2 regions of the Paenibacillus sp. FSL K6-1558 genome follow, and region 1 is predicted to be linked to the other one. Evidence: riboswitches for the same ligand, from Rfam matches in the RefSeq annotation. Region 1 holds a riboswitch; the other holds the start of a gene.
What was found. Region 1 has a riboswitch for glycine ahead of sdaAB (L-serine ammonia-lyase, iron-sulfur-dependent subunit beta). Riboswitches for the same ligand answer to the same signal wherever they lie in the genome.
Positions count from the first base shown of each region.

Region 1 (16,673 bases):
CGACAGTGGTTAATGCATCGGCCAGCCGGATCAAAAACTTGAGCTTCGAAGGCAAGCCGGTAGATCCAGCACAAAAATTCATCGTAGCAACGAATAACTATCGTGCGTCTTCATCCAAATTGGCTAACCCGGACGGTAAACGTATCGTTCTGGCTGCACCGGATGAGAACCGTCAAGTGATTATCGACTATATCCGTGAGAACAAAACGATTAACCCGACAGCGGATGGCAACTGGTCGCTAGCACCAATTAAACCTTCTGCTGGTGTAACTGCGGCAGCGCTGAATGACCTTGAGGTGGTATTTGCTTCTTCGCCAGATGCGAAGGATCTGGTAGAGGCGAATCCGGCTATGTCCTTTATTGGTACCAATAAAGATGGGTTCGCAGAGTACGGATTGAAACTGACAGGTGAGGCAGCAACAACACCAAAACCTGAACCAAGCCCGGCTCCGACACCGAAACCCGAACCAACACCAGCGCCGACGCCAAAACCTACACCAACACCAAAACCACAGCCGGAGAAACCAGCTACGAACCATAAAGTCGTATATGTGGTGCAAAAAGGGGACAACCTGTATCGCATCGGTTTAAAACATGGTGTGGACTGGCGTGTACTTGTCAAAACAAACAAAATCACTAATGTGTATAACCTGAAAGTTGGACAAAAAATTGTCATTCCTGTTTCATAGATTCTAATAAAGGGTATAGTCAAAAGACTGGCAGTCATCAGACTGCTGGTCTTTTTTGTGGCAAGAAAGAATACAAATGTTTCTGTATACATCATATAGGAAGTCATTAAAACATTAGAGATTAATTTCTAGACCCATGATATACTATTTACAAACTTTGGGTATAAAACTTGGTAACATTAATGATGTAGCTTGATAAACTGGCAAGGGGGTTCTACATGAATTGCAGTGGCTGCAGTCCGATCTATCCGATAGAGAGCCAAGGTACCTTGTACCTGCGTCCCGTCTCCCCTGCTTTGCTGGAAGCGCTGCAAACCAAGGGAAGGTATGTTGATTATTCAGAAGAGATGTTTTGGTTCCATTTTTCAGACGTACAGGAGTTACAGAATCGGATGGAAGAGATTATAGATATGGAGAAGATATTGTCGATTTCGCTGGCCGTTCTGTTAAAGTCTGTAACGGAACCATTCACCGATGATTTTAAGAGTGAGTGGATTAGTCTATCCATGCAACATGCCAGAATCAAATATGCTGATATCGTTTCTACTATTTTAGAACGCCAGTTTACCAGTTATATGCAACCGATTGTAGATGCCTCAAAGTGCATTATCGGATATGAGTTTTTGCTTCGTCCGGCTGAACATGGGAGAGCATTTAGTTCCTATGAATTGTTTGAAGTAGCTCGCGAAACGGGACTGCATTCGTTTCTGGATCGTACTGCCCGTATTAAGGCCATTGAGACAAGCGCCAAATATCTGCCTCGCGGTGTGAAACGTTTTGTTAATTTCCTGCCTTCCTCTATTTATAACCCCGAATATTGCCTGACACATACATTTGAGGCGATAGAACGTCTCTCGCTCGATCCGAAAGATTTCGTTTTTGAAGTCGTTGAAACTGAACAGATCCAGCAACTGTCTACATTGCAGCATATTTTTGAAGTTTATCGCTCTCGCGGTATGTCCGTAGCATTGGATGATGTAGGCGCTGGATTTTCGACGATCGAACTAATGAACCGCTTAGAGCCGGATTTTGTGAAAATTGATCGCAGCCTGATCGACTATTGTGATCAGGATGAAGTGAAGCAACAGAAGATCAGAAATATTGTTCAGTTATCCAATCGATTTGGAGGCAAAGTGCTTGCCGAGGGGATCGAACGAATGGAGGAGTTTGATTTCTGCCGATCGGTTGGAATTGAACTTGCACAAGGATATTATTTTGGTAAACCCGCAGCACGACCTCCCGATGGTCCATATTCAGATCCATCGTACAGAGAAGCGAGATAACTGTCGTTCACCTTTGGATTAAACATTAACATTGAACATTAACATTACAGCACAAGTCACTTTCCCCTTGAAGTGACTTGTTTGTCGTGAACTTTGTTTTTATTCAAAAAAACTCTGTCATTAGCCGATATATAGTATAGACCAATAGAAGTTCATACATAGCTGGGAGCATGGTGACATAATACAAGGGGGAGAACCGATTGAAAGAGACTAAGAACAAAAAGAAAAGTAAAAAGAAAGCTTTTGTCTGGAATATCCGCAATAAAATGCTCGTTTCTTTTTTGGTTGTTCTTTTGGTACCAAGTTTGGCAATTGGCTTGGTGTCTTTGTATATCGCGGAAGATACAGTACAAGCACAACTGAACGACAGTGCCCTTCAGAGCGTAAGTACGGCTAATAAGATTGTCGAAAGTCAGGTTAATAACAAAATTTTTGACATTAATTTCTTCTCGGATTCACTCGAACCGTCCTTGATCAAAGGAGAAAATGATAGCACGGAGCTTCAAACCAAGCTTGCTCAGTATCTGGGACTGCATCCGGATGTTTTAAATATTTTTGTAGGGTCGACAGAAGGAGTCATGGTTCGCGGCAAGCCAACAGAGAGTAGCCAGCGAGGAGAAGCTTATGATCCAAGAGAGCGTGAGTGGTATAAGCTCGCGATGGATAAGCCGGGTACGGTTGCTATTTCACCTGTCACCAAAAATACAGATGGCGTAGCGGTTGTTTTTATCTCCAAAACGCTTAAGGATCAATCCGCTGTAATTGGCTTGTCACTTGATTTGACCGATCTACGGGATCAGGCTGCGATTAAGGTTGGTCAAGAAGGGTACGTTATTATTCTGGATAAAGATAAACATGTTGTTGTTTCTCCTGTACAAGAAGTAGGTACACAGGAAAAGAGCGGCGTGTTGGATCAAATGTATGATGGCAAGGAAGGTCAATTTGACTATGATTACGAAGGCCGTTCCAAAACCATGATTTTCTCTACGAATGAAGCAACGGGTTGGAAAATTGCAGGTACGATGTTCAAGAGTGAAGTCACCGACGCAAGTAAGGAAATAAGACTTGCTACGCTTATCGTTCTTCTGGCTTCTGTATTCCTAGCCCTTATCTTTATTATCTGGTTCACTCGTTCGTTAGTGAGCCCGATTAAACGGTTGCAGGAAAATGCAAGAGCTGTAAGTAAAGGCGACCTCACCGTGAAGATGGATAGTAAACGTAAAGATGAAATGGGCGAACTCGCGAAGTACTTTGAACGCATGGTGGATAACTTACGCATGATGATTCTGGGTGTGCAGGAAACGGCAGAACAAGTATCCGCTTCTTCACAAGAGTTGTCTGCGAGTGCAGACCAAACAACCAAAGCCATTGAACATTCAACGATGGCGATCCAAGAACTGGCCGAGGGTGCAGAGCAACAAGTGAATAGTGTGAAGGACGGTTCTGGACAGATGAGCCGTATGGCAGAAGACGTCCGTCAGATGTCAGAGCGTGTACAATCCATAACTACAGCCATGCGAAATACATCCGGGGCAGCATCTTCAGGGAATGAAGCAGCGGGAGAAGCTGTTGAACAGATGAATATCATCCAGGAAACGGTGGAACAGTTAGGAGATGTTGTGCAGTCTCTTAATGCCCGTTCAGTTGAGATTGGTAGTATGGTTGATGTCATTGCATCTATCTCCAAACAGACCAACCTTCTCGCACTGAATGCATCTATTGAAGCAGCAAGAGCAGGGGATGCAGGACGTGGATTTGCAGTCGTAGCTGGAGAGGTACGCAAGCTGGCTGAAGAATCGGGTAGTTCCGCGGCTCAGATTGGTGAACTTGTGCATAATATTCGTCAGGACATGGACTCTGCCCTAACAGCGATGAATGCTGCCCAAAGCCGTGTTGGTGAGGGGATACAGGCTGTAAATACTTCTGGAAAATCCTTCGCCCAAATTCGTGAAGCGGTGGAGGATGCTGTTCATACGCTGGATGAACTATCCGAAACGACGAAACAATTGGAGAATGGTGCCTCTCATGTGGCTCAGACGATGACGGATATCTCGAACGTCACTCAGGAATCTGCGGCGAGTACCGAATCTGTATCGGCTTCATCGCAAGAACAACTGGCTTCTGTTGAGGAAATTGCTTCGTCTTCTGCACATTTGAATAGTATGGCTGAACAGTTACAAGGATTGCTGGGCATGTTCAAAATGATGGATGATCCCGCAAAAGATAATAGCAAATCCTGACCATAAAGGGTCAACCAACCATTATCAAAATAATAGAAAAAAATAAATATAGACATTCCTCTTGCGTCCCTGTATAAATATATCGTCTGGTTCTTATGGGCAATTGTACAGGACAGCAGGAGGAACTATGGTATATGTAGCAATATTAATATTTGTTTTGACCATTACGATGGTGATCTGGCAGCCTCGTGGCATCGGCATTGGCTGGAGCGCTTCGGGAGGGGCAATCCTTGCCTTGGCAGCAGGAGTAGTTAGTTTCAATGATGCTTCGGATGTGGCCTCGATTGTGTGGAATGCTACGCTGGCCTTTGTTGGCATTATTATGATTTCATTGATTTTGGACGAGACTGGATTCTTCGAATGGGCTGCCCTTCATATGGCCCGGCTGGCCGGAGGTAACGGACGTAAATTATTCCTTTATTCTATTTTACTGGGGGCTGCGGTGTCTGCCTTGTTTGCCAATGATGGCGCTGCGTTGATTCTGACACCGATTGTTCTGGCAATGGTTCGTGCTTTAAAGTTTGATGAGCGCATGGTGCTGGCATTTGTCATGGCAAGTGGTTTCATCGCGGATACGACCTCATTGCCACTCGTGGTCAGCAATCTGGTGAATATTGTTTCTGCCGATTTCTTTGGCATTACATTTGTAGAGTATGCGATACGTATGTTTGTGCCTAATCTGTTCTCTATTGCAGCGAGTACGGCGATGTTGTTTTTGTTTTATCGTAAAAGCATCCCGCAGACGTATGATGTCACGGCCGCTCGTGACCCCAAGGAAGCCATCCGTGATCCACGGGTGTTCAAGATTGCATGGTTTATGCTGGGACTATTGCTCGTAGCTTACGCTTCCAGTGAATTTCTGCCGATTCCCGTCTCCGTTATTGTAGGTGCGGTGGCCCTGCTTTTCGGTATGCTTGCACGCAAGAGCGAAGCGGTGGATTTGAAAAGGGTGGTTAAGGAAGCACCTTGGTCTATTGTTGTCTTCTCGGTAGGGATGTACATTGTTGTTTATGGTTTGCGTAATGCTGGATTAACGGATCATCTGAGCAGCTGGCTTGATGCTATAGCGGATTATGGTCTGTTCGCAGCATCGCTAGGTATGGGCCTGACCGCTGCGGTATTATCATCCGTGATGAACAATTTACCAACGGTATTAATTAATCTGCTCGCCATTCAAGGTGCACACACCGAGGGTATCATTAAGGAAGCTATGATCTATGCCAATGTCATTGGCTCGGATCTAGGTCCAAAGATGACGCCGATTGGGTCGCTTGCAACCTTGTTATGGCTACATGTATTGTCTCGCAAGGGCGTTAAGATTACATGGGGATATTATTTCAAGGCAGGCATTATTCTAACCATTCCAACGTTGTTGATTACATTGGCCGGTTTAGCATTATGGCTGTGGATCTTGGGATGAAAATAAGCAGTGAGTTTAAAATGGTTAAATAGTTATGATTTAAAAAGGCTGTTCTCACCAGATGTGTTAAACACATCCGTTGAGACGGCCTTTTTTGTTTTTGTATAAATGTGTTTCCATTGTCCTCTTATATAGAAGAAACCAACAAAGTAATCTCATGGAGGCGACGGAATCAATTCTGGAGAAGCGAAGCGCCCTCCTTTGTCGGAGACAACTGCGATCGAAAGAACAATCCGTAACTGGAATGCACGCACGAAGTGCTCTTTTCCCTTCTGCCCCCAGCCTGGCTAGGAATTCATTTTTGGAAACGAACGAATAAGCGCTGACGCAGCGGAGGGAACGGAACGATTGTGGAAAAGCGGAGCGTTCGCCTTTATCCCCGGATATATTCCTCTTACAAATACAATCAAATATATCCGGGGGTAACAGCGATTGAAACAACGTCCGTTCCCGAAGCGGCCACCTGCGCACAAAATTATATTTCGTATGTTTCGTATTTAATCCCTAGCCCACATTTTTAACATTGCGTTTACAAAACATTGATTTTCAGATGACATAACGAAACTACAATGATTAAAGAGTTGATGGTGATCACACAAATTCACAAAACGCCATCACTACATTGGGGGAGGAAAACAAAAAATGTTTAAAAAGTTGCCGTTTATTTTGATGACCTTAACGTTCGTACTGGTGCTTGCAGCATGCGGATCGAAAAACGACGCAGGTACTACAAATGGTGCCGCAAGTAATGGATCAGGAGATAATACTGCTGCTGAACTCAGCGGTAACATTCTCGCTGTTGGATCAACAGCACTGCAGCCTCTGGTAGAGCAAGCTGGACAAAAATTTATGGCAGTTGATCAATATAAGAACGTGACGGTACAAGTGCAAGGCGGCGGTAGTGGTACAGGTCTGACTCAAGTATCTGACGGACAAGCTACGATCGGTAACTCTGACGTATTTGCTGAAGAGAAGTTGAAAGACGAAGCAAAAGCTAAAGAACTGGTTGACCACCAGGTAGCAGTTGTAGCAATTGCACCAGTAAGCAATAAAGATGCAGGTGTAACGGATCTGACAAAAGAACAACTGGTAGATATTTTCTCCGGTAAAATCACGAACTGGAAAGATGTTGGTGGTAAAGATCAAGCGATCGTTATCGTTAACCGTCCAAGTAGCTCCGGTACACGTGCAACTTTCGAAAACTTCGCGCTGGGAACGAAAGTAGAAGATATTCAAGGTTCAATCCAAGAAGATTCTTCCGGTACAGTTAAGAAACTGGTATCTGAGACTCCAGGAGCAATTGGTTACCTGGCTCTGTCTTACCTGGATGACAAATTGCAAGTTCTGAAATACGGCGGTGTTGAAGCTACAGTTGAGAACGTAGAAGCAGGAACGTATCCAGTATGGGCTTACCAGCACATGTATACAAAAGGTGAGCCGGATGCAGCAACAAAAGCATTCCTCGACTACATGCTCAGCGATGAAATTCAACAAAATGACGTTAAGGAACTGGGCTACATTCCGGTATCCGGCATGAAAGTAAAACGCGATGCAGCAGGTAATGTGACTCAGTAACATTCTTTGAACTTGCGCATACAGCGAAAGAGGCGGACCCAGGTCCTGCCTCTTTGCGCGGTTTGCTCAGAAATTATCCCATATTTTGCACTAATTCTACTATAGAAGGATGGTTGTTATGGAACAGACCGAAGGGGGAACGGTGATGAACAATAAACTGAAACCACGCCGGCCCTTGAGAGAGAAACATTACTGGGAAGAGTGGACGGGACGGATCTACACGTCGATATGTGTCGTTTTCCTGATCGTTGTCATGTTTTCCATCGTATATTTTGTCGCATCCAAAGGGTTATCAACCTTTTTCCAGGATGGCGTCAGCCTGCGTGAGTTCATTTTCGGAAAAACGTGGAATCCTACAGGTGAGCCTGGCGTTTATGGTGCATTACCGTTTATCACGGGTTCCTTTACAACCACCTTGCTTGCAGCATTGATCGCAAGTCCGCTTAGTCTATGTGCAGCACTCTTTATGACCGAGATTGTACCGGGTAAAGGTAAAAAGATTTTGCAGCCCGCGATTGAATTGCTTTCCGGTATTCCATCCGTTGTATACGGATTTATCGGTCTAAGCGTAATTGTTCCGATGTTACGCAGTATCTTCGGAGGACCCGGCATTGGGATTGCAGCCGGATGTCTGGTGTTGTCCGTCATGATTCTGCCTACAGTTACGAGTATCATGGCAGATGCGTTGTCTGCTTTGCCTAAGGGCTTGCGTGAATCTTCTTATGCGCTTGGCGCAACACGCTGGCAGACGATTTATCGGGTAATCATTCCGACGGTGCTACCTGCATTGCTGACAGGTATTGTCCTTGGTATGGCTCGTGCATTTGGTGAAGCATTGGCTGTACAGATGGTCATCGGTAATGCGCCGCATGTACCGACATCCCTGCTCGAATCCGCTTCAACATTAACAAGTGTAATCACCCTGAGTATGGGTAACACCACGATGGGTTCTGTTCATAACAATGCATTGTGGAGCATGGCGCTTGTCCTGCTGGTAATGACCTTTGTCTTCGTCATTCTGGTTCGCCTGCTTGAAAGGAGGAACCGGGTATGAGAATGAAGCCAAAAACAGCGGATAAAATTGCAACAGTAGTCATCGTGATTCTGGCTTTATTCATTGTTGTACTTTTGCTCGGTTTACTCGGATTTATTCTGTTCCGGGGGATCGGTCAGATCAACTGGCACTTCCTGACGAGTGCGCCGCAATTGCTCAAAGGTGGCGGTGGTATTGGTCCGCAACTCTTTAACTCTATCTTTTTGCTTGTACTAACGCTGATTATTACCATCCCGCTCGGCTGGGGCGGAGGTATTTATATGGCGGAATATGCCAAACCGGGTCGGATTACAAGTTTCATTCGACTGGTTGTCGAAGTATTGTCATCTTTCCCATCGATCGTGATCGGTTTGTTCGGACTTTTGCTGATCGTAAATACGTTTGGCCTGGGCTTCTCACTCTTATCGGGTGCGATGGCACTGGCAATTTTCAACTTGCCACTTATGGTACGGACGACAGAGCAAGCTTTCCGAGCCGTTCCCAAAGAGCAGAAGGAAGCAGGACTTGCTCTTGGTTTGTCCAAATGGAAGATCATTACGTCCATCCTGTTGCCTGTGGCACTGCCAAGCTTGATCACTGGTACGATTCTGGCATCCGGTAGGATCTTCGGTGAAGCAGCGGCCCTGATGTTCACTGCGGGTATGAGTAGTCCACCGCTGGACTTTACGGACTGGAATCCAACAAGTCCGAGATCACCAATTAATCCACTTCGTCCTGCGGAAACACTAGCTGTACACATCTGGAAAGTCAACAGTGAAGGCATCGGACCAGATTCAAAAGAAGTTGCAGCAGGGGCTTCTGCCGTGCTGGTCATTCTGGTACTGGCATTCAATCTGAGCGCGCGCTGGATCGGCCGGGTTGTGTACCGCCGTATGACAGCTTCGAAATAAGGAGGAAATCCACATGGCCATACCTTTTGGTACGGAACAGTTAAGCATATATTATGGACATTTTCAGGCCGTGAAGCAGATCAGCCTGACTTTCCCCGAAGCGAGTGTAACGGCCCTGATCGGGCCGTCCGGTTGCGGGAAATCCACATTCCTTCGTTCGTTAAATCGGATGAATGATGAGATTGCCGGGTCCCGCACGGAAGGACATATCTGGATGGACGGCAATGACCTTAACGAACCGGGGACGGATGTAATCAAGCTTCGTCAGAAAATCGGCATGGTGTGGCAGAAGCCAAACCCTTTTCACAAGTCTATTTACAACAATATCGCATTTGGCCCCCGCTACCGCGGTACAAAAAGTAAGAAGGCACTGGATGAAATCGTGGAAAAAAGCTTGCGCCGTGCTGCTCTCTGGGATGAAGTGAAAGACAGGCTACATGAGTCAGCCTTGGCACTTTCAGGTGGACAGCAACAGCGTCTCTGTATCGCGCGCGCACTGTCTGTAGACCCGCAGATCCTATTACTTGACGAGCCTGCATCTGCGCTTGACCCTGTATCTACGGGTAAAGTGGAGGAATTGATCTCGGAGTTGAAGCAGGAGCTACGCATCGTTATTGTTACCCATAACATGCAGCAGGCGGCTCGCATCTCGGATTATACCGCTTATTTTTATCTGGGCAGTATGGTTGAGCACGGGGAGACGGAGCACATTTTTACTAACCCGGACAACCGCTTGACTCAGGAATATATTATGGGGCGTTTTGGTTAATTGAAAACAAAAACAAGGCTTCTGGATTAGTCTATCCGGGAGCCTTGTTTTGCTCTATCTAAATGTTTGCCGGATAGGATGCACCATGCTAGGATAAATAAATATCGAGAAATCATTACATGAGTTAAGCGGCAACTTATTTGAAATTTCATTATGAGACGGAGCGTCCTGAAGTTCAGGGTGCTCTTTTTGTTGTAGAGTGCGGTTTAGAGATCTGGGATATAGACGATTTGTAATTCTAAAGAAACTATAAACTTTGCAGCATCACGAGTATTTTTCGCTACACTTTAATCCAGGGAGGATGAAAGCGCAATGACAGACAAGAATAACATACTGTTAGTAGAGGACGATCCAGAAATTGCCCGGATCTTAATGGACCATCTTCGTCGTGAAGGGTATGCAGTGACCTGGGCATCAAGTGGACTGGAGAGCTGGGAAGATTTCAAGAACGGATTATATCATCTTGTACTACTTGATCTAATGTTGCCGGAGATGGACGGATTTACAGTATGCAAACATGTCAGGTTGATCAGCGATGTTCCGGTATTGATCATGAGTGCCCGGACCCAGGAAGAAAGCAAACTAGAAGGACTTGGCTTAGGCGCAGATGATTATATCACCAAACCTTTTAGTTTGGCGGAGCTTACGGCTCGAATTAAAGCCCACCTGAACAGATATCGTAGATATCAAGGTGGTCAGTCCAATGCATCGCTTCAGCAATACAACGATGGGTTAACGATTCACCCACTGAATCAGCAGGTGAGACTGAATGGTATAGAGGTGCAGTGCACAGCTAAAGAAGGAGCATTGCTAATGCTGCTGACTTCGCACCCCAACCGAGCCTTTACGAAAACAGAGATTTACGAACATGTGTGGGGTCAATCGGCAGAAGGAAGCTCCGCCGCTACAGTTACTGTGCACGTGAAAAGTTTGCGGGCCAAGCTGGGAGATGAGCCGCACCAGCCGCGCTGGATTCAAACCATATGGGGCAGTGGATACCGCTTTATTGGAGAACGGGTTAAATGAAACTGAAATATTGGCTGATGATTGCGTTCCTGATCGTGATGTTTTTGCCTGTGGCGGCAGGGTGGGCTTTATTTTCCTTATATAGCTATTATGAAAATCACCGTGCAGTAGCGGAGTATGTTGAAATGACAGGACGCATTGCACCGATAGAAAAGGTCTTAAATGATCCAACGCTGTATCAGCTGAATTCGCCTGAGCGTGATCAAACCCTCCCTGCGCTTGCCAGCGAACAGCTAAGTTTCAATCTTTATCTACCTTCTGGGATTCGGGTGTACACATCTGGCGGGGATATTACCTGGTCAACAGGTGGATATACGGTAAGAAGCTCTGAATTATATCGAAATCTGTATCATCTTCAGATTCGACACCGCACATTTTCATTGAAAAAACCAGTTTGGGATCAAGGGGAGCTGGTAGGGATTTATGAAATAACGATGTTGCGTGAGGATCGGCTTGAAGGAATATCGCTTCGAACGACATGGGTTATCGGTGGATCAGTGGTATTTTTTGTTCTCTTGTACGGAACAGTGTTGTGGTTGTTATCCCGCAAGCTTTTCTTCCCTATGAAAGTTTTGATAAACAGGATGCATGGATTTGCCCATGGAGAAGAACCAGATGAGATCCGGGTCAACGGTCACAGTGATGAGATGGGTATGTTGTTAAAGCAGTTTGATGCGATGCAACAAACCATCAGGCAGACCCAGAAGGAAGTGGAGAGGCAACAAAAAGAAAAAGAGATGATTGTAGCTTCTCTGTCACACGACCTAAAGACACCTCTCATGTCCATCAGTGCTTATGCGGAAGCACTTAGTATGGAGAGAGATTCTAGACAATTAGAGAGACAAGAGTATAGAGATGTCATCGCTAGAAATGTGGAGCGTATGAAACAGATGATCGGTGAGCTGGAGATGTACACAGCATTGGGTTCCAGAGATTCAGAGCTTGCTATGGTTGAGGTAGAAGGGGAAGAGTTTTTTGAGATGCTGCTTGGCAGTTACGGAGGTCTTGCGGAACGTGATGAGTATGACATGAAGATGTCTGTTCGGACCAATCATTGCTATCGAATTCATCCTGAATCCCTGATGCGTCTGACCGATAATCTAGTGCATAACGCGCTTCGCTACACTCCTCCCCAAGGTAGAATCGGGCTCGCTGTAATGGATTCAGCATCAGAACTGGCGGAATGGATCGATCCATCACTGGGGGCAGAACTGGATGCGTACAGAAATGGTGCGACATTGCTTATCGTTCAAAATGAAGGCCCTCCTATTCCGGCAGAACAGCTGGAGCGGATTTTTGAGCCGTACGTTCAATATCACAAAGAGCAACTAGGCGGTTATGCAGGAGGCTCTGGATTAGGATTAAGCATATCAAAGAGAATCGCATTAAAGCATGGAGGAGATATACGCATGTGGTCCTCTGAACGATATGGGACTGTAGCTGTTTGTCGATTGCCGGAACGAAGGAACCCGGATGAAACACAGGATATAACTTAAGGAAAGGTGAGAATGATGATAAAAATGGGATGGAAGCTGATGGGAGCGGCCTTGATTGCAGGTTCATTGTTTGCTGGATGCGCAGAGAAAGATATGCTTGGGATGTCAGGAGCGGATATGATTGAGAAAGTAATTGCATCCGAGTCTGGGCCAGGGTCATACTATGCCGAAGGTACGATGAAGATGTGGACAGATAGTGAGATTACGAGCACGATACACGTGAAGGAATGGGTCGACGGAAAAACAGGGAAAAAGCGGATCGAGACCGATGAAAACGGAAACGTGAGTTATGCGGTTCATAACGGTTCAGAGATTCTGCTCTATGAAGAAGAGGCGAAGACCGCTATTGCGATGGATTCATCAGCGCTCCAGCAGGAACCCAACCAAACCCAGAAGCAGATGCTGGTGGATCAACTGGAACGTATGCGTGATAACCATAATGTGAAGATGCTGGGTCAGGAAAAGCTTCAGGACCAGGAGGTCATTCATATTGAACTAACTCCGAAGGATAAGGATTCACTCTCCATGTCTTCGGAGTATTGGATAAACCCGAAAGAATGGATGGTTGTGAAAGCCACGAGTACGTATGGGGATACCAAGTCAGAGTTTCTATATGACCAGATCAATTACAATCCTGAGTTCACAGACCAGACGTTCACGCTGGATATTCCTGCAGATGTTGAAGTGAAAAAAATGAATGACGTGATGAATAACCGAGAAATCACACGAGAAGAGGCAGTGCAGGCCGTTGGTCAGCCCTTCCTACAGTATATCGGAGCGGATATGAAATTATCGAGAATTGAGCTCATTTCATCTATGGGTGAACAAGGCCGGGATGAAGTGACACTGTATTATGTGAAGGATAACAAACCAGAGATCAGCATGACCGTATTTAAAGCACCAGGGGAAAACGGTAATGAAAAACTGCTTCCAGAGGAAAAGAAAGTTAACATTCGTGATACAGAAGGTTCATATATGTCTATCATTCGGAACTTGTCGTGGAGCGAGGATGGTCTTCGTTATTCGGTCATGGGCGAAAATGATTTTTGGACAGAAGAACAACTACAGATGTGGGTAGATGAGTTGCAAATAACGAAGCAAGCGAAATAATATTGCGGATAGAGAAAAATGAACAAGCTTTGAACCATATGAACGAAAGGAGCATATCGTATATAGAAATGATGTGCTTCGAGATTACGTCACTTTTATTGACATATAGCGTATGGCATATTACGCTGTATATGATTGAATGCATGGCAGAATGGTGAACTTTCATTAAGGAAATAACAGAATATAGCGAATGATAACGAGCGGGAGAGACCTAGCAGGATGATGCAATACAGTACAAGTAGGCATGATTAATGCAATTTAAGATGTAGAACTGTACTGTACAGATGGCTTGGGCACCGAAGGAGCAAGCAGTTATGCACCCGGCATAACCGTTAATCTCTCAGGTAAATGTACCGTCGTTGGACGCAACTCTGGAGAGTGCGCGGAAGAAGCGCCACCCAAGGGGTATATGATTGTCAGATTGCTGAACAGATGAGTGCTTGCGTGTACTCGGCCTTGTTCTTCCTGGCTTAAAATCATGAAACTCTCAGGTATCAAGGACAGAGAGAGGGCTAACGGCCTTCTTCTGTCCTTTTTTGATGTCATCAATCAGTAAATCAGGAACATTGTGGTGGGTCTTGTCCAGATATCGATGACAAAACCAATTGGAGGGTTAACAGGTGCGATTTAAAGATGTTTTTTCAATTATTGGCCCGTCGATGACGGGACCATCCAGTTCACATACAGCCGGTGCTGCAAGATTGGGACGAATTGCGCGTCAGTGGCTGGGATGTACACCGGAACGTGCAAGGCTTACGTTATATGGCTCATTTGCGGATACCTATCAGGGACATGGAACAGATCTGGCACTAATCGGTGGTTTGCTGGGTTACGTTACAGATGATCCGCGTATACCGGATGCAGAGCAATATGCAGATGAAGCAGGCATGGAGGTTGAATTTTACACCAGCGGTCTACCGGCTCCTCATCCGAACACGGTCAAGATTGAATTGTGGCACGGCGAACGGGCATGCTCTTTAATAGGTGCTTCCATCGGTGGCGGCAGTGTATCTGTGCATGCATTAAATGATTTTCGCGTACAGATCAGTGGAGAGTTTCCGACACTTGTTTTGCGTCATGCCGATAAAGCGGGAGTTCTGGCATCCGTGACCTCAACCATTAGCTCGTCCGGAGTGAATATCGGCTATATGCAAGTGGATCGAAAGGCTCGTGATGGTGAGGCACTTACAGCAATGGAGATGGATGCACCGCCGAGTGAAGACGCGTTGAACAAACTGCGTTCATTGGATCATATGCTGGATATTCGTGTGATTGATCTGAAGAGAGGGGGTGATCCGGATGCGGTTTAAACATCTACATGAATTAAACACCATCTGCACTGCGGAGTCCAAAACAATTGCACAGTTGATGATTGAAGAGCAGGTGCAGGAGACTAACACACCCGAAACAGATGTCGTAAAGCAAATGTCGGAGTACTACCAGGTGATGAAAGAAGCGGTTCGTAAAGGACTTACAGAAGATACCACCTCACGTAGCGGACTGACGGGTGGGGACGGGAAAAAGATGGCCGAATATATTCGCCAAGGCGAAACATGCTCTGGCGATGCTTCTGCCCTTGCCATGGCCTATGCACTTTGCGTATCGGAAGTGAATGCCTCCATGGGACGGATCGTGGCTACGCCAACAGCGGGCTCTTGTGGCATCATTCCGGGTGTGTTTATCAGCTCGCAGGAACGATTTGGCTGGACGGATGAACATCTGGTGAATGGATTGTTCTGCGCCGGTGCTATTGGATACGTGATCGCCAACAATTCATTTATTTCAGGGGCCGAGGGCGGCTGTCAGGCGGAAGTAGGATCAGCGATTGGCATGGCTGCCGGTGCGATGGTGGAGCTTCGTGGAGGGACGCCGGAGCAGGTAGTGCATGCTGTAGGATTGGCTTTGAAAAATACACTGGGCCTCATCTGCGATCCGGTTGCTGGCCTGGTAGAGATTCCATGCATCGTGCGCAACGGACTCGGTGCCGTTACTGCACTGGCTGCCGCAGATATGGCACTCGCTGGTGTACGCAGTGCCATTCCGTCTGACGAAGTCATTGACGTGATGTTGGAGGTAGGCAGTGCGATGCCAAGCCGTCACCGCGAGACAGCGCAAGGTGGGCTCGCTCAGACACCTACAGGCCGCAAGATGATGGAGAAGCTGGCGAAGCCAAAGGCCAAGCGCTTGCCGGATGAGTCATCCGAAACATCAACAACAGGCTCAGAGGCAGAATAGCAAGTGGATCATATACAGGACAGGGGCAGATAGCTTAGGAGCACACAACCAAGTTCCGATTATCAATTAAATTAGTAATTAGAGCATGTTAGTCGTTATTACTTCATAACAAACAAGCGTCCGCGAACCTGGTTTTCTCAGGTTATGCGAGACGCTTGTTTGTCCAGTTTGCCTAAACCGCCAAGATAGCAGTCAACCACTCAGAATTGGAGAAGGCAGTCATTTATTGTTGTTTCCAAAAGGCATCTATTTTACTTCTGTGCGCATCACGGCATATCCGTAAGCAGGCAGTTCAATGGCAAGCACACCGTCTTCCAGAGCGGTGCGATGGTTGCCCTCAAACAGCTCCGTCCAAGGTTGCTCTCCTGCATCCAGTTCAACGATGGCGGTTTCCTCAGAACGGTTGAACAGAATGAGGATGCGTTCCTCGTCACTTTGCCGCTCCATCACAAGCTGGCTACCGCCTTCCTGGGCTTGCAGGAAACGAATGGTTCCTGCTGCACGCAGTGCAGGATGAGCATGACGCAGAGCAATCAGCTTTTGATAAAAGTGAAGTAGCTCCCGATCCTGCTTCGCTTCGTCCCACTCCATGCATTTGCGGCAACCTGGATCATGTTCTCCGTCGAGCCCGATCTCGTCACCATAATAGATACATGGGGCTCCCATATAACTGAACTGGAACAAGGCAGCCAGCTTCATCTTGCGTTGATCGCCCTCGCACAAGGTAAGCAGGCGCGGAGTATCATGACTGTCGAGTAAGTTGAATGCCACCTCGCTCGCTTGAAGTGGGTAGCGAGATAGCTGCCTGCCAAGGGCACTCGCGAATTGTTCAGCGTGCATCTTATCTTCCACAAAGAAATGATTTACGGCGGCGGTGAACGGATAG
Region 1 is NZ_JBBOCV010000001.1:4,307,881-4,324,553, forward strand. It holds gene MHI38_RS18760 (bifunctional 2',3'-cyclic-nucleotide 2'-phosphodiesterase/3'-nucleotidase) at 1-689, shown strand, start outside; gene MHI38_RS18765 (EAL domain-containing protein) at 908-1,972, shown strand; gene MHI38_RS18770 (methyl-accepting chemotaxis protein) at 2,173-4,212, shown strand; gene MHI38_RS18775 (arsenite/antimonite efflux transporter) at 4,340-5,632, shown strand; gene MHI38_RS18780 (phosphate ABC transporter substrate-binding protein) at 6,275-7,207, shown strand; gene pstC (phosphate ABC transporter permease subunit PstC) at 7,326-8,261, shown strand; gene pstA (phosphate ABC transporter permease PstA) at 8,264-9,151, shown strand; gene pstB (phosphate ABC transporter ATP-binding protein PstB) at 9,165-9,920, shown strand; gene MHI38_RS18800 (response regulator transcription factor) at 10,233-10,946, shown strand; gene MHI38_RS18805 (HAMP domain-containing sensor histidine kinase) at 10,943-12,442, shown strand; gene MHI38_RS18810 (LolA family protein) at 12,455-13,552, shown strand; glycine riboswitch at 13,744-13,917, shown strand; glycine riboswitch at 13,922-14,058, shown strand; gene sdaAB (L-serine ammonia-lyase, iron-sulfur-dependent subunit beta) at 14,173-14,862, shown strand; gene sdaAA (L-serine ammonia-lyase, iron-sulfur-dependent, subunit alpha) at 14,852-15,787, shown strand; gene MHI38_RS18825 (alpha-glycosidase) at 16,034-16,673, opposite strand, start outside.

Region 2 (16,673 bases), 2.1 Mb from region 1:
ACCGGATGTCAAATCACGAATTTCTTGAAATTCGCTACTATTCAGCGGTTGCTTCATTGCACGAAGCACCAAAGGTGAATTGACATACTGGATTGAGGACAGTTGTAAACTTCGTAATACTTGTTCCACTCGCATCTGAGTCTGATGTAGTATCTGAAGATTACTCTCGCGCACTTTCTGTTCGATATCACGCGAGGCAATCGTATACGAGACGGAACCAATCACAATGACTGGCAATGCCCCAAGAATCATCGTAAAGCAGAGCAGACGCAGTAGATATTTAGGCAAGAAGAGCATCTCCCTTTTATAAAAAATCGCTTACATTGGATTAAATTACTATTGTTATTTTAAAACCCAATCATAATCAAGTCCACATCTTTATTCAGAATTGTTGACTTGAAGTGATTTCCAGTTTATATTACATGTATATTCCTCAGGTCGAAGGAGAGATTTTGATGTCGGTGAGCGTTCTTAACTAATCAAGTTTCATATTCAGGAGTTTGGCTTTTCATGACACTTTTGCCGTCAAGGCATACGTGTGTTTCATGATGCGTCAGATCCCTGTACTTAGTTAAGAACAGCGGAAATCAAACATCGCCTCCGGGATTGCCTATGTCCGGGTCTATTTCCGCGCTGTGTTCAGCGCGGATTTTTTTGTATAGACCCTCTTTATGGACTCTGCTTTCCCATACGTTCAGGGCGGAGAATGACGTTTGTTCATTCTCCGCCCTTTTTGTGTTTTCCATGAGGAATATTTTTCACTATAAGCACAACAAAAACATTTTACATGAAGGAGAGATTTAAACATGAACAACAATAATGAGGCTAGCAAGACGGCAAATATCAAGAGTTCAAACGAACAAACCCTAACCATTCTTGGCTTCCATCATATTCAAAAAAATATTGCTGACTGCGCCCTTTCCTATCTGGGCAAACGTTATACCCGTGAACTCAAACCGATGACCGATGTGCATCTGATTCAGATGCGTCTGGACGAAGCTGCGGAGGCCACAGCTCTTGTCCGTTTTGGGGCGAGCGTGCCCATCCCTTCGCTGGAGGGGATGGAAACGATTATTAACCTGCTTGGCACGGGATATCTGTTCAGTGAACGCGACTTCAGTCATCTCGCGCAATTTCTACACAGCTGCACACAGCTGATGAAGTATATGGAGAGTAAATCCGGCATCGCTCCCATCGTAAGTCGTTATGCATCATCTATGATGCTTATGGAATCCTTACGAAGTGAAATTGAACGTTGTATCCACAACGGTCGAATTCAGGATCAAGCGAGCAAGGAACTCGTACGGATTCGAAAAAGAATGACCGTGCATGAGGAACGCATGAAGCGCAAGCTGGATTCACTGGTTAGTAAGCACCGTTCGATCATGCAGGAGCAGGTCGTGAGCCAGCGAAATGGAAAAACCGTACTGCCCATTAAAAAAGAGTTCCGTAAACAGGTTAAAGGCAGTGTACTCGACGAATCGGGTAGCGGCCAAACCGTATATATCGAACCAGCCGAGCTGTCAGGACTGCAGATAGAACTCTCTTCACTGCAAGCCGAGGAGTCCAGGGAAGAGATGAAAATCCTTGGAGACTTGACTTCTCTGACCGAATCGTACAGCCGGGAAATTGCACTGAATACAGAAACCGTTGGCGTGCTTGACTTCCTGTTTGCCAAAGCAAAATATGCGGCGGCTATAGATGGTCGATCCGTAAGCGTTAATAGCAACGGTAAAGTTAAACTGCAACGAGCGAGACACCCCTTGATGGGGCCGTCCATGGTCCCGCTTGATTTTTCCATCGGATACACTTACTCGTCCCTTATCATTACAGGCCCGAACACAGGCGGTAAAACCGTTGCTCTCAAAACATTGGGGTTGCTCACTCTCATGGTGCAATCTGGGCTGCTTGTTCCTGTGGATGAGAGAGGTGAAATGGCCGTGTATGAACAGATCGCAGTGGATATTGGCGATGGACAGAGTCTTGAGCAGGCACTAAGCACATTCTCAGCGCATATTCGGAATATGATTACCATTTTGGAGCAGGCGAATCCTTCCACGCTTGTACTGATTGACGAGATGGCATCAGGTACAGATCCTGGAGAGGGCGTAGGGCTTTCCATTGCTATGCTGGAGGAATTGCATCACCGCGGAGCAACCGTGGTAGCTACAACACATTTCGGAGAAATTAAGCATTTTGCCTCTGCGACGCCTGGGTTTGAAAATGCACGCATGGAGTTTGATACCGTATCTCTCCAACCTCTGTATCGACTTCGGATCGGAGAAGCCGGTGAAAGCTATGCATATTCGATCGCGCTGAAGCTGGGCATGCCCCAGCATATCATTGCTCGTTCCAAATCTGTTGTGGATGAAGCTCTCACGAAGAACATGATGCAAGATGTTGCAAAAGAATCGCAATCACAAACAGATAGTGAACATCACACTACCTTGTCTGTCTCTATGGAACACACTGATTCTATAGAGCAAAATGCACATACGACCGTCCCAAATAAGACTATATCTCCAAACGGTGCGTCTCCCGTCTCCGATCCGGCACCAGCACCAATACGTGCCTTTCGTAAAGGAGACCGCGTCTACGTTGCCTATCTGGATCAGGCAGGTATAGTAAGTGAAGAAGAGGATAACCGTGGACAGATCGGGGTCATGATTCGGGGCCGCAAACTAAAAATTCATAAGAAACGTCTGCGTCTGCACATCTCTGCTGATGAGTTGTATCCAGCCGATTATGATCTCGACATTGTGCTGGAAAGCAAAGAAAACCGCAAAAAACGCAAACTCATGGGGCGCAAGCATGTCGAGGGATTACAAATTGAGCTGCCACCGGAAGATTGAAGGTACGTCCACGCATTTAAAAAATCAACCTGTGCATACGTTACTCTCATACGGGTACTTGCGGTGTAGATGGAGTAAGTCACGATTATAAAAGTTGGGAGCAAAACCAATGTATTTGTTATACTGAAATCAACAAAAGGTCATTGCCCGGATTGTAAAACAATGAAAAGGAGGGAGATAGGCCATGTCTGATCAACAGGACAGCACTCCCAAACAATCGCTCAATGCTCTGATATGTCCACTTTGTGGGGAAAGCAATGGTTGTGCCTATGCTGAAGGTAAACCACATTCGGAATGTTGGTGCGGCCATGTTTCCTTCCCCGAAGGTGTGTTTGAACGCATTCCAGCCGAGAAACGCGGCAAGTCATGCATTTGTCAGCAATGTTTGGAGAACTATGTACGTGAGCATGAGTAACTATTTTGCTATAACCAGCTCTTATTCGCTAAAAGCGATATGAAGAGCCGATTGTTAACTAGGATCGAAAAATAAAAGAAACCATTCCCTCTCAAATGGAACTGTATCATGAATTTGAAGGGATGGTTTCTTTATATTGGAGACTTAAGTTCGTTATTACGTTTGGTATCTCTATTTCATCTATATTTCTGTATAAACAGATAGATAAACTTGCTAACGTTCCAGCCTTAGTGGATCCACGCTGAGCTTTCAATACACTATGCCAGACTTCGATTACTGTTATACAAACCGATTACATCTGTTTGTACTGCTTCACTGCCTCCACCAGTACCGGATGATTCTCATCCATACCAGTATAGTGCGATAATGCGGCTTCAACGCCTTTTTCGCGAATCATGCTTTGTAGCTCCACCGCTTCGGGATCATCAGACACATCAAACTTGCAGGCCGCACCCATGCCCATGGCGAGATGTGTCACTGGCATGTCTTCTTCATACGCCAGAAGTGCCGGGCGAACGAGACGATCATTCGGGGAAAGCTTGCGTAGTGGCGAGCGCCCCACACGGGTTACCTCGTCGGTCAGATAAGGATTAACAAACCGCCCCAAAATTTTTACAATATACTGCTCATGTTCTTCCGGGTTGAAACCAAAGCGTTTCACCAGCACCTGACCCGTTTCCTGCAGTGCTCCATATACCACGGATTTCATCTTTTCATCGGCAATAGCCTTCTGAATGGTATCATATCCGTGCACATAGCCGATATATGCCGCAACGCAATGTCCCGTATTCACAGTAAACAGCTTACGCTCAATGTACGGTTCCAGATCGTGCACATAAACGACACCATCCATTGGTTTGAATGCAGGTGCCATTTGCGAGCGATCCACTACCCACTCGTAAAAAGGCTCCACCTGAACATGCAACATGTCTTCATGATTCTGGATGGGTACAATCCGGTCTACGGCCGAATTGGGAAAGTAAACATATTCATCAGCAAACCCGCGAGCCTGCTCATCCAGCAAAGCATACACATGCTCTTTCAGCTGAGCGCTTCCACCGATGGCATTTTCACAAGCGATAATATGCAACGGCTTTTGTACAGAACCTGCACGTCTTCTTTGCTCCAGACCTTCTGCAATTCCTGGTGCAATATGCTTTAGTATGCCTACACCAACTGCGGTTGTAACCAGGTCAGCTTCTGCCACGGCCTTAGCAACTGTCTGCAACTCCCGTCCATCAATGGCTGTTACTCCGGTTATGGTCTCCTGATCTTTGCTTTCATTGGCAAGCTCTACGGTGTACTCCCCGCGCCTCCGAAGAGCATTCACTAGTTCCTGATTTACATCCGAGAACGTCACTTCATATCCGGCACGGGACAGAATCAAACCAATAAATCCGCGTCCGATGTTACCTGCGCCAAAGTGGAGGGCCTTCATAGCTCCATTTCACTTTCTAGAATGGTGATTACTTCCTCAGCAGTTTTCGCATAACGCAGTGCTTCCATATTCTCTTCTTCGGCACAGATTACTGCAATGCTCGTCAGAATCTCCATATGTTCGCCGCCTTGTGCAGCGATGCCAATGACCATATAAGCTTTTTCTTCTCCAAAATCAACCCCCTGCGGAAACTGAATTACCGAGATACCGGTCGAGAGAATGAACGTTTTGGATTCTTTTGTACCATGCGGAATAGCCAGTCCATTGCCGACATAAGTGGATACAATCTCTTCACGCTCAATCATTTTGTCAATGTAATCTGCAGTGATATGACCTGCATCCTTCAAAATCTGTCCTGCCATACGAATCGCTTCATATTTATCTTGAGCCGTCGCGTTCATGATGACTTTGTCTTTTGTTAACATACTCATGTTAAATACCTCCAATTTCATTTTTACTGCGATAGAACCCAACCAGTTCACGGGAAAGGTAATGGATGATTTCATCCCTGTTTCCTTTGCCCAGCAGTGTAATCATCTCTTCTTGCAGAAGCAGTGCACTAATCTCGCTGAGCACCTCCAAACTTTCTTTGGACAACTCCTTTGGCCCCAGCATCAGTAATACATGACTGACACCTTCCGGGTCCTCCACTGTTCGAAGCAGAGGTTCCTCTAGTTGAAAAAGACTGATGGACGGCTTGTAGATACTCTCACTCCGTGTATGGAAAAGGGCCAGCTGCGTCCCGGGAATCTTCTGACTTCCCATCGACTCGCGAACCTCAAGCAACTTGGCGACCTCGCCCGGGTCTTTCAATATGCCTGAGCGATGTGCAACCTTACACATCCCAAGCACACTTTGAGCAAAATCAAGATGCGCATTATCCATTGCATGTACCTGAAACTTACCGATAATGCGTACAATTTCAAGCAGCGTTGCTTCCATTCCGTCCGCATCGGAGATCCTACGAGTGGGTGTCTCCTTGCCCATGTCGCGGGATTTGCGATGTTGCCGCTGTAACGTTGTAGTTTTGATAAAATGTCGCAAGCTCTCGCTTTCTTCGGCTGTCAATAGCGGACTGACCTTGTAATACTGATCTTCCTCCATCGGTAAATCGACCGTAGACAACACCAGATCATACTCATCGGTTGGCATTCGTGCGGCTTCGTACCAAGAGACACTGTCTATAATCTGGATCTCCGGAAATTCCTTCGACAACCGGCTGGATAACATGCGCGAGGAGCCAATGCCACTGTTGCATACAACGATGGCCCGAATTTCCTGCTTCAACGCTCGCAACCGTTCAATGGATGCACCAAAGTGCATGACTAGAAAACCGATCTCCTCATCCGGCACTTCTGCTCCCGGCCATGCATGTAACACAGACCTTTTCACCTGTTCAAAAAGAGTGTCATAATCCTTGCGAATTTGTTGCAGCAGTGGATTACGTATCATCTGATGCCCTTCAAGTCGCTCCATTACCGGTACCATATGTGCAATTAAACCTTCACGTAGCAAGCGGTCTTCATGAAACGCATAACCTGTTCTTTGTTGCATCTGGTCCGTAAGCGAATGCACCCTGTCCATCAGAATCAGATCATCGATCGGGAGCAGTCGTGAAGAATGGATCTGTTGCTCTGTCTCCGTAAGCAATTGGTGAAAATAAGCTTGCTCTTCATCCGAGAAGCCGACTCCAAGCTGTGAGGATAGAACACTGCAAAGGCGCGAAGCCATGAAAACTGGCACTCTCTCTTCATGTTGCTCTGCCACGGTTCCAGTGCCTGCAATCGTTCTTATCCCTGAGGAAGAACGTTCTATGTTAAAACCTTTACGTATCCGAACCACAGCAGCCGATAACTGAATGAGCAATTTCATGTATTGCCGCTCAGGTATCTTTTCAAGCCATTCGATATCCGGTTGCCACAATGCATTTTCAATGGTAAGTACATCGCTGTGACCAATCATACTGAGCAACTTTTGATTAACGATGGAGCCTCCTTGCTCAGGCTGTCTACCAAAGAGATCCGACTCATCCAGTACTTCCAAAGCAAGCGCTGCAATGGCTCTGCGATGAATCGCTTCACTTCCGGTAATTTTGACACCGTAGCCTCGCCTTCGAACAAGCTTCAGACCCGCCTGCCGAATGCGTGACTCCAGATCATCCAGATCGGTGGTGACCGTCGAAACGGTCACTTTCAGATCGGAAGCGAGAGCAAGCAGTTTGACCGGCTCAGCTTCATCCAGCAGGATGCAAAGCATGAAGAGCTTACGCTCTTCCGGCGTAAACTCTACATATTCATTACCCTCCAGTTTCTGGCGTAATGCACTGAGGTCATCTGAACCGGAATCAATGCGTATTCCGGTTCCCGACTTTTTTTCGAGGCGCATACCGAGTGGTTCAAGCCACTGTTCAATCATCAGCAGCTCACGATGCACGGTACGTGTACTCACTTTTACTTCAACGGCAATTTCACCCGCGGTGACTTCATGGGGATGTTCCAACAGGAATTCCACGATTTCACGTTGTCTTTTGGTAATACTCATATCTCAGCCTCCGGCTCTGGGAAAACGGCTGCCCTTGTTTGAAGCTGGTTCGCAGTCTGCTCCCTTTTACTTCAAACGTTCAACAAGCGCATCGTATTCCGGGCTTTTTAGGAAGTTGTCAATGGATATATGCTCTGCATTAGGTGCTACCGAACGTGCACGATCCGTTAGTGTTTTTTGCGTAATAACAACGTCTGCGTCTTGCGGAATTTCACTGATCGCCGTGTTAGTTACAGCAACGTCAATTCCTTCGGTTTTCATTTTCTTGCGCAGAATCGAAGCACCCATTGCACTCGACCCCATACCTGCATCGCAGGAGAAAACAATCTTTTTCACATCTGCTTTTGCCTTGGATGCAACGGAAGTTGCGATATCCGCTACTCTGTTCGCTTCATGGTTATCCGCTGTGATGGTTGCGTTTGCAGTGTTGCCTTGGCTCTTCATATCTTTCATTCGACTGGAGGCTTCTTCCAGATCCTCTTCCTTCTGTTTACCCGTTTTGAGTAGCAGAGAGGCAATCAGGAAGGAAACCACAGCTGCCACGATAACCCCGGCAAGCATTGGGATATATCCACCTTTTGGCGTCAACAGAAAATAGGCAATGATACTGCCTGGTGACGGTGCCGAAACCAATCCCGCGCCAGTTAGCATGAACGTTAACGTACCCGCTACACCGCCGGCGATGGCTGCCAGAATCAAAATAGGTCTCATCAGGATGTACGGGAAGTAAATCTCATGAATCCCCCCGAAGAAATGAATGACCACCGCACCAGGTGCAGAAGATCTCGCCATTCCACGACCGAAGAAACAATAAGCGAGCAAAATACCTAGTCCCGGTCCCGGGTTAGACTCAAGCATGTAAAGAACGGATTTACCTAATTCTCTTGCCTGATCTGTTGCAATTGGTGTTAAAATCCCGTGGTTAATGGCATTATTAAGGAACAATACTTTACCCGGTTCAATAATCAGATTGACGAGTGGTAGCAAGCCCAGGTTCATCAAACCTTGTACGCCAGCAGACAACACTTTGCTAATGGCCTCTACTGCCGGCCCGATACCGAGCAAAGCAAAGATCGCCAAAATACCACCGATAATTCCTGCCGAGAAATTGTTGACCAGCATCTCAAAACCGGCTCTGATCTTGCCCTCAATGGATTTATCGAACTTCTTGATCACCCATGCACCGAAAGGCCCCGCAATCATGGCCCCGAGGAACATTGGAATATCCGTTCCGACAATGACACCGATGGTCATAATCGCCCCGACGACACCACCACGCGTGCCATGCACCATCGTACCCCCGGTATAACCGATCAGTAGCGGCAGCAAATAAGTAATCATCGGCCCTACAAGCTGCTCTATTGTCGCATTCGGAAACCATCCTGTTTTAATAAACATCGCTGTAATTAATCCCCAAGCAATAAATGCTCCCATATTGGGCATGACCATACCGCTCAGAAATCGTCCGAAGCGTTGCACACCAACACGTAACCCACCTTTGGAATTGGATGTTTGATCCAAATTACTCATTGGTTTATCCTCCTTGAATCAAGTCATTATTTCGTATGAAAGGGGTATCATTGATCCCCTGCTGTAATCCTAAGCGAGAAAACCTTCCTGTTCAATCAAATGAAAGCGTACTTTCGTCATGAACAATGATGACAACATTGGATTATGTAGTCGCTCTTAATTAGGAATATATGCTCAACCCTTTGATACGCAAGGCTTTTCTTGCCTATGACTTTATTCATATACAACATACAAAGCAATAAAATAGCTTGGTCCGTTTGCAATTTTTTTATTCATGATGCTATGTCACTCCTACTTAAATTCCTCCAATATGCAGAAAAAAACAGCAAAAAAACCTGCATAAGCTCATAGCTCACGCAGGTTTAAATAGCAAGATTTTTTATATTCAATTAGGATTATATATGTCAATAAGTACAAATCAACTCGACAATCCAGTCGAATTCTATTCCTCAGTATGTTTAAGATAAGCATCCGCCTTCAGCAATGTGGATAATGCAGCTGTTACATCTCCATCGACACGGATTTCGATCATCCAACCTTCTTCGTAAGGAGAGCTATTCACCAGTTCTGGCGAGTCTTGCAAAGCTTCATTCACTGCAACAATGGTGCCGCTGACAGGTGAGAACAGATCAGATACCGTTTTGACGGATTCAATCGTACCGATGCTGTCTTCTGCTTTTACACCGGCTTCAAGATCAGGCAATTCTACAAACACAATGTCACCCAGCTGATGCTGCGCGAACTCGGTAATGCCAATACGTACGGTATCCTCCCCTACGGTTTGCACCCATTCGTGCTCTTTACTGTACAGGAAATCATTTCTCAATTCGCTCATCGATATCCGCCTCGCTTTTCATTAATGAGTGCATGCGTTCTTTGACCTTCACCTTTTTCCCAGACAATAGCGTATGATATTTCAGATTCAAATGTCAAGTTAGCTCACAGTTTATTTCAATTTCGATACCCACCTTGTGTAACCTCACACTACTCTTTCTGCATATAATGGCGAATATTAGAATAGTAAGCGCACTCTTTTAAAATAACCGAACATTAATATAGTATAAACATTAAATATTCGTATTTTACACAATTTCAATGATATCGTTCTTGACATCAGGACTGTATTCACGTTTTAATGAGAAGAGCAACTGAAGTTAATTGGACTACGTATGAACCGCGGATGAATGTAAAGGGAGAGATTGCCCGTACACCCGGTTTGGGGATGTGCATGAGGCGGCGCCGAAGGAGTAAACCACCGACAAGCGGGGGTGAATCTCTCAGGCAAAAGGACTTTTACAGGACGCAACTCTGGAGAGCATCTAATCGTCCTATACGGACGTTATGATCACCCAAGGGGAAACCTGTCTGAATAAACGGCGGGGTAACTCTCAGGTACAAGGGACAGAGCCTAAGAATACAGCGTGCTACTTGGCATGCCGGTTCTTTGGCCTGTCCTTTTCCTTTTTCCCAAAAAATGAATTGCAGGTTCTAGAATCGTACTGAACATAACCAATGAAAAAATGTAGAACAGTCGGCTGTTAACTCTCGATTACCAAAATTACTTAAGCATTATTGATCTGGCTCACAGAACGTGTTTTCATACTTGGCCTACTACGGCCCATGACGAGGTGATTGGATGTCTGATTTATTAAGAACACCACTCTTCCCCCTATACGCGCAATATGAAGGTGTACGTTGCATTGATTTTGGCGGTTGGGAGTTGCCCGTGCAGTTTAGCGGTATTCAAAAAGAGCATGAAGCCGTGCGCGAGCGCGCCGGGCTGTTTGATGTATCCCATATGGGCGAATTCACCGTAACGGGTGAACAGGCAGAAGCCTTTTTGCAAAACATGACAACCAACGACGTGACCGCAACTGTACCAGGTCAGGCACAATACACACTGATGTGTTATCCCGATGGCGGTGTAGTGGATGATCTGCTCATCTATAAACTCGCGGAGCAACACTACATGCTGGTCGTCAATGCCTCCAATATCGACAAAGACTGGGCATGGTTGCAGGAGCACATTATACCTGGGGTGAACATCACCAATGATTCCGAGCAAACGGCGTTGCTTGCGCTACAAGGCCCTTTAGCGGTCGATATTCTCTCGAAGGTTACAGGTTCAGAGATAGATGCAAGCTCCATCGAACCGTTCCGCTTCGTGCAGCATGCCGAGGTATGCGGAGTAAAGCTGCTGCTATCACGAACCGGTTACACCGGAGAAGATGGCTTTGAACTGTATGTTGCAGCTGATCAGGCAGCCCTCGTATGGAACGGACTGATGGAAGCCGGTGCTGATGTAGGCCTCGTTCCAGCAGGACTTGGTGCACGTGATACACTGCGATTCGAAGCGAAGTTGCCTTTATACGGGCAGGAATTATCACCAACCATCTCTCCACTGGAGGCAGGGCTGGGCATGTTTGTGAAACTGAACGCCGGGTCTTTTATCGGACACGAAGCTTTGTTGCAACAAAAAAATGACGGCCCTGCCCGCAAGCTGATCGGTATCGAAGTGCTGGAGCGTGGCATACCGCGGCCCCATTACCCGATCTATGCGGATGGCGTTCAGATTGGTGAAGTGACAACCGGTACACAGTCGCCGACCTTGAAACGTAATCTGGGGCTTGCCCTGATTGACAGCAAATATACTGCACTGGGTACACCACTGGAGATTGAGATTCGTGGCAAAAAGCTAAAAGCCGAGGTCGTCAAGACCCCTTTTCATAAACGGACACGTACGTCAAAGACACCTACCCAAGGAGCTGAGCAAGCATGAGCAAGCACCGCTACATCCCCATGACAGAACAAGACCAGAGCGCTATGCTGGCCACGATCGGCGTGGATACTCTTGAAGATTTGTTCAAAGATATCCCGCAGGAAATTCGTTACCAAGGCGAGTTGCCTGTGTCCTCCAAACTGGATGAATATGCCTTAACTCGCCATATGTCGAAACAAGCTGGCTCCAATGCCAACTTTGAAACACACGCCAGCTTCCTCGGCGCAGGCATCTATGACCACCACATCCCTTCGGTCATCAACCATGTCATTTCCCGTTCGGAGTTCTATACAGCCTACACCCCTTATCAGCCGGAGATCAGCCAAGGAGAATTGCAGGCTATCTTTGAATTTCAGTCGTATATTTGTGAACTGACAGGTATGGCGGTAGCCAACGCGAGTATGTATGATGGTGCAACGGCTTTTGCAGAAGCTGGCAATCTTGCCGCCGCAGCTACCCGTCGTAAACAGCTTATTGTATCTCGCACCGTTCACCCTGAAGCCCGTCAAGTATTGCAGGCGTACGCACATGGCCTGAGTCTGGAGATTGTAGAGATTGGTTATAAAGATGGGGTTACAGATTGGGATGCCCTGCAAACGGCAATTTCGGAAGATACCGCAGCGGTTATGATTCAGAGCCCGAACTTCTTTGGTGCCGTGGAAAATATAAAACAGGCTGCCGACCTTGTGCACACGCACAAAGGACTGCTCGTGGTGAGCGCCAACCCGCTGTCGCTCGGTTTGCTGGAAGCCCCAGGCAAGCTGAGGGCCGACATCGTCGTAGGCGATGCGCAGCCCCTCGGAATCGCCGCTTCGCTCGGCGGACCCACTTGCGGATACTTCGCCGTGTCCCAGGCTCACATGCGCCGGATTCCTGGTCGAATCGTCGGCCAGACGACCGATCGCAACGGCAAACGAGGCTTCGTGCTGACGCTGCAAGCCCGCGAGCAACACATTCGCCGCGAAAAAGCGACATCTAACATCTGCTCAAATCAGGCGTTATTAGCGCTTAGTGCTTCTGTCTATATGTCTACCATGGGAAGACAAGGCATGATTGATGTTGCTGATCTGAATTTGCAGAAGAGTCACTATGCACGAAATACGTTAACAGCTATTCCCGGAGTGAGACTTACTTTTACTGCTCCTACGTTTAACGAGTTCGTCATCCAGCTCCCTGAAGAAACCGATGTGGATGCTCTTCAGCTGAAACTGCTGGATGCAGGCTTCATCGGCGGTTATGAACTCGGACGTGAATATTCGGAACTGGCAGGACATATGCTCATTGCGGTCACCGAACGACGCAGCAAAGAAGAGATCGATGAATTCGCACGTGTATTGGAGGGATCGCTGTGACTCAGGAAACGACCACAAAAGTAACCATTGCGGGAGCTTCATCGGAAACATCTAACCTACATCAGTCAGTCAATCAGCAGACTGGAGTGGACTCGCAAGCATTAGGAACCCCAACCAGTCCGCAAGTCGCACCATCCGTTGCTCCCGAACAAACTCTGATTTTTGAACTGAGCAGTCCCGGACGTGTGGCCTATTCCTTGCCGGAATGTGATGTTCCCCGTCAGGATGCTGATACGTTGATTCCCCGGGAAATGCTGCGCTCGGAAGCGGCCGCGTTGCCGGAAGTATTCGAGGTTGATGTTATTCGTCATTATACGGCATTGTCCCGCCGCAACTTCGGGGTAGATAACGGCTTTTATCCACTTGGTTCCTGTACAATGAAATACAATCCAAAGATCAACGAAGATGTAGCACGTTACAACGGCTTTGCCAAAATCCATCCGTATCAGCATGAATCCAGTCTTCAAGGTGCTCTCGAACTGCTCCATACTTTACAAAATGATCTTGCAGGTCTGACCGGTATGGATGCCGTAACTCTGCAACCTGCTGCCGGAGCACACGGGGAATGGACCGGGCTTATGATGATTCGAGCTTATCACGAAAGCCGTGGTGAACTGCGTACCAAGGTTATCGTACCCGATTCATCTCATGGCACGAACCCGGCCAGCGCAACCGTAGCTGGATTCGAAACGGTGACAATCCCGTCGCGTACGGACGGTTTGGTCGATCTTGATGCTCTCCGTGCAGCAGTCGGTTCAGATACCGCAGCACTCATGCTGACGAATCCGAATACGCTCGGTTTGTTTGAAAAGGATATTCAAGATATTGCGTCCATCGTACACGAAGCTGGCGGATTATTGTATTATGACGGAGCTAACTCCAATGCCATCATGGGCATTACACGTCCGGGAGATATGGGCTTTGATGTGGTGCATCTGAATTTGCATAAAACGATGAGTACACCTCACGGTGGTGGTGGACCTGGTGCCGGACCTGTCGGTGTGAAGAGCCGCCTGATCCCGTTCTTACCTAAACCGATGGTTGTTCAAAATGATCAAGGCATGTACGCTCTGGATTACGAAGGAGATCAATCGATCGGTCGGGTCAAAGCCTATTATGGTAACTTCGGTATTCTTGTTCGTGCTTATGCTTATATTCGCACTTATGGACCAGAAGGGCTTCGCCGTGTGTCCGAATGTGCTGTGCTGAACGCCAATTATATGATGGCTCGCCTGGCACCTCATTACGAGATTCCTTATCCTGGCGTGTGCAAACATGAATTTGTCATGTCAGGCCGTGGCCTGAAGCAGTATGGTGTACGCACACTGGATGTAGCCAAACGCCTGCTGGACTTTGGGTATCACCCGCCAACCATCTACTTCCCGCTTAATGTCGAGGAGTGCATTATGATTGAGCCAACGGAAACCGAGAGCAAAGAGACGCTGGACGGATTTATCGATACAATGATCCGCATTGCGAAGGAAGCCGAAGAAACACCGGAATTGGTGCTCAACGCTCCGTACGGCACGCCGGTAACTCGTCTGGATGAAACGACCGCAGCACGCAAACCTGTATTAAACTGTGCTTGTAGCTAAATAAGTTAAACTAATTTTTTATACAGTCTATTTCGGTGACAGAATCCCCTGTGCGTGATGAGATATTCTCTCACTCCCATAAGGGGATTTTATTTTATTTTATTCACTTGTAAGAGTAGCTATCCTGTCACTACGATAAAAAAGCAAAAAAAGCCGGCCCCACTGGATCGTGGACACCGGCAATATTGCTGCAATAACGCAGCCCTTTATCGGAAAAAGAAAGACCTCAAATCCGGAGGAAACTCCGGCAAAATTACGCTTGAATGCTTTGAACCAGTTCAACCACTTGTTCAGCGGTTTGCATTTCCAACGCTTTGGCAGCGAGTTCCTGCATGTCCGCACGGGACAATTTGGTGATTTGGCTACGCGCTGGCAGAATGGAAGTTGCGCTCATGCTGAACTCATCCAGTCCAAGACCAAGCAGCAATGGAATTGCTGTTTCGTCTCCTGCCATCTCACCGCACATGCCAGCCCATTTACCTTCACGATGCGCTGCATCGATAACCATTTTGACCAAACGCAAAATAGCTGGGTTGTATGGTTGATACAGATAAGATACACGCTCATTCATCCGGTCAGCAGCCATCGTGTACTGAATCAGATCGTTAGTACCGATACTGAAGAAGTCCACTTCTTTGGCGAATTGATCTGCCATTACAGCTGTTGATGGAATTTCGACCATGATCCCGAGTTGAATGCTGTCGGAAACAGCGATCCCTTCAGCGACCAGCTTTTCCTTCTCTTCGAGCAGGACAGCTTTGGCTTCACGGAATTCACCCAGTGTTGCGATCATAGGGAACATGACACGCAAGTTTCCGTGTACACTTGCACGCAGCAACGCACGCAATTGAGTACGGAAGATATCCAGACGGTCCAGACACAGACGAACTGCGCGGAAGCCGAGGAATGGATTCATTTCTTTTGGCAGATCCAGATAAGGAAGCTCTTTGTCTCCACCGATGTCAAGTGTACGAACTACAACAGGTTTGCCTTCCATTTTTTCGAGTACCGCTTTATAAGCATTGTACTGAATGTCTTCGGAAGGAAGCTTGTCTCTGCCCATGTACAAGAACTCGGTACGATACAAGCCTACCGCCTCGCCGCCGTTTTCCAATACACCTGTTACATCGTTCGGCGTACCGATATTTGCAGCCAGTTCCACATGAACGTTGTCCACCGTAACCGTTGGTTCGTCACGCAGTTTTCTCCACTCCGCACGCTGTGCATCATACTGTTCCTGTTTGGCACGGTATTCAGCAACGACGTCATCTGTAGGGTTAACCAGAACTTGACCGTCCAGACCGTCAACAATGATCAAGTCTCCTTGTTTCGCTTGAGCCAAGATGTCTTTCGTTCCAACCACAGCCGGAATCTCAAGCGAACGAGCCATGATAGCGGAGTGAGAAGTACGTCCACCGATGTTGGTTGCAAAACCTTTTACGTATTGGCGGTTCAATTGAGCTGTATCAGAAGGTGTTAAATCCTCTGCAAGCACAATCACTTCTTCACTGATTTCAGCCGGGCTCATGAAGTCGATACCAAGCAAGTGATTTAGCACACGCTTCGTAACGTCACGCATATCCGCAGCACGCTCTTGCAGGTATGCACTCTTCATGTTTTCGAACATCGAGATGAACTGGGAAGCTGTTTCATTCAATGCGAATTCTGCATTGATCATGTCATCAGCGATCTTCGCTTTTACCGGATCAATCAGTTCCGGGTCATCCAGGATGAGCAAATGCGATGCAAAAATCTCTGCTTTTTTCTCGCCAAGCTCTTGTAAAGTACGCTCTTTGATTGCCTCAAGCTCAGCGCGGGATTTACCCAGCGCCGAGTCAAGTTTAGCAATCTCTGCGTCAACGTCGTTAATCTGGCGTTTTTCTACAGAGTAGTCAGGATGCTCCAAGATAAACGCCTTGGCGATAGCAATACCCGCCGAAGCCGCGATCCCGGAAACATTAAGCATTAATTTCGCCCAACCCTTCGTTAACCATAACGTCTGTCAGAGCTTGAAGAGCTTCAGCTTCGCCTTCACCTTCAACGATGATGCTGATGGTGTCACCTTGCTCCAGACCGAGGGAAAGAACGCCCAGAATGGATTTCAATGTTACTTTTTTGCCGTTAGCTTCTGCGAAGGATTCAGCACCTTTGAATTTGTTTGCTGTATTAAC
Region 2 is NZ_JBBOCV010000001.1:2,196,442-2,213,114, forward strand. It holds gene MHI38_RS09385 (helix-turn-helix domain-containing protein) at 1-288, opposite strand, end outside; gene MHI38_RS09390 (endonuclease MutS2) at 807-2,852, shown strand; gene MHI38_RS09395 (cysteine-rich CWC family protein) at 3,037-3,267, shown strand; gene MHI38_RS09400 (mannitol-1-phosphate 5-dehydrogenase) at 3,560-4,705, opposite strand; gene MHI38_RS09405 (PTS sugar transporter subunit IIA) at 4,702-5,136, opposite strand; gene MHI38_RS09410 (BglG family transcription antiterminator) at 5,138-7,246, opposite strand; gene MHI38_RS09415 (PTS mannitol transporter subunit IICB) at 7,313-8,776, opposite strand; gene gcvH (glycine cleavage system protein GcvH) at 9,219-9,611, opposite strand; glycine riboswitch at 9,957-10,079, shown strand; glycine riboswitch at 10,083-10,183, shown strand; gene gcvT (glycine cleavage system aminomethyltransferase GcvT) at 10,413-11,555, shown strand; gene gcvPA (aminomethyl-transferring glycine dehydrogenase subunit GcvPA) at 11,552-12,907, shown strand; gene gcvPB (aminomethyl-transferring glycine dehydrogenase subunit GcvPB) at 12,994-14,502, shown strand; gene ptsP (phosphoenolpyruvate--protein phosphotransferase) at 14,756-16,468, opposite strand; gene MHI38_RS09445 (HPr family phosphocarrier protein) at 16,461-16,673, opposite strand, start outside.
Region 2: linked by a shared signal. The riboswitch ahead of gcvT (glycine cleavage system aminomethyltransferase GcvT) and the one ahead of sdaAB (L-serine ammonia-lyase, iron-sulfur-dependent subunit beta) in region 1 are both predicted to bind glycine.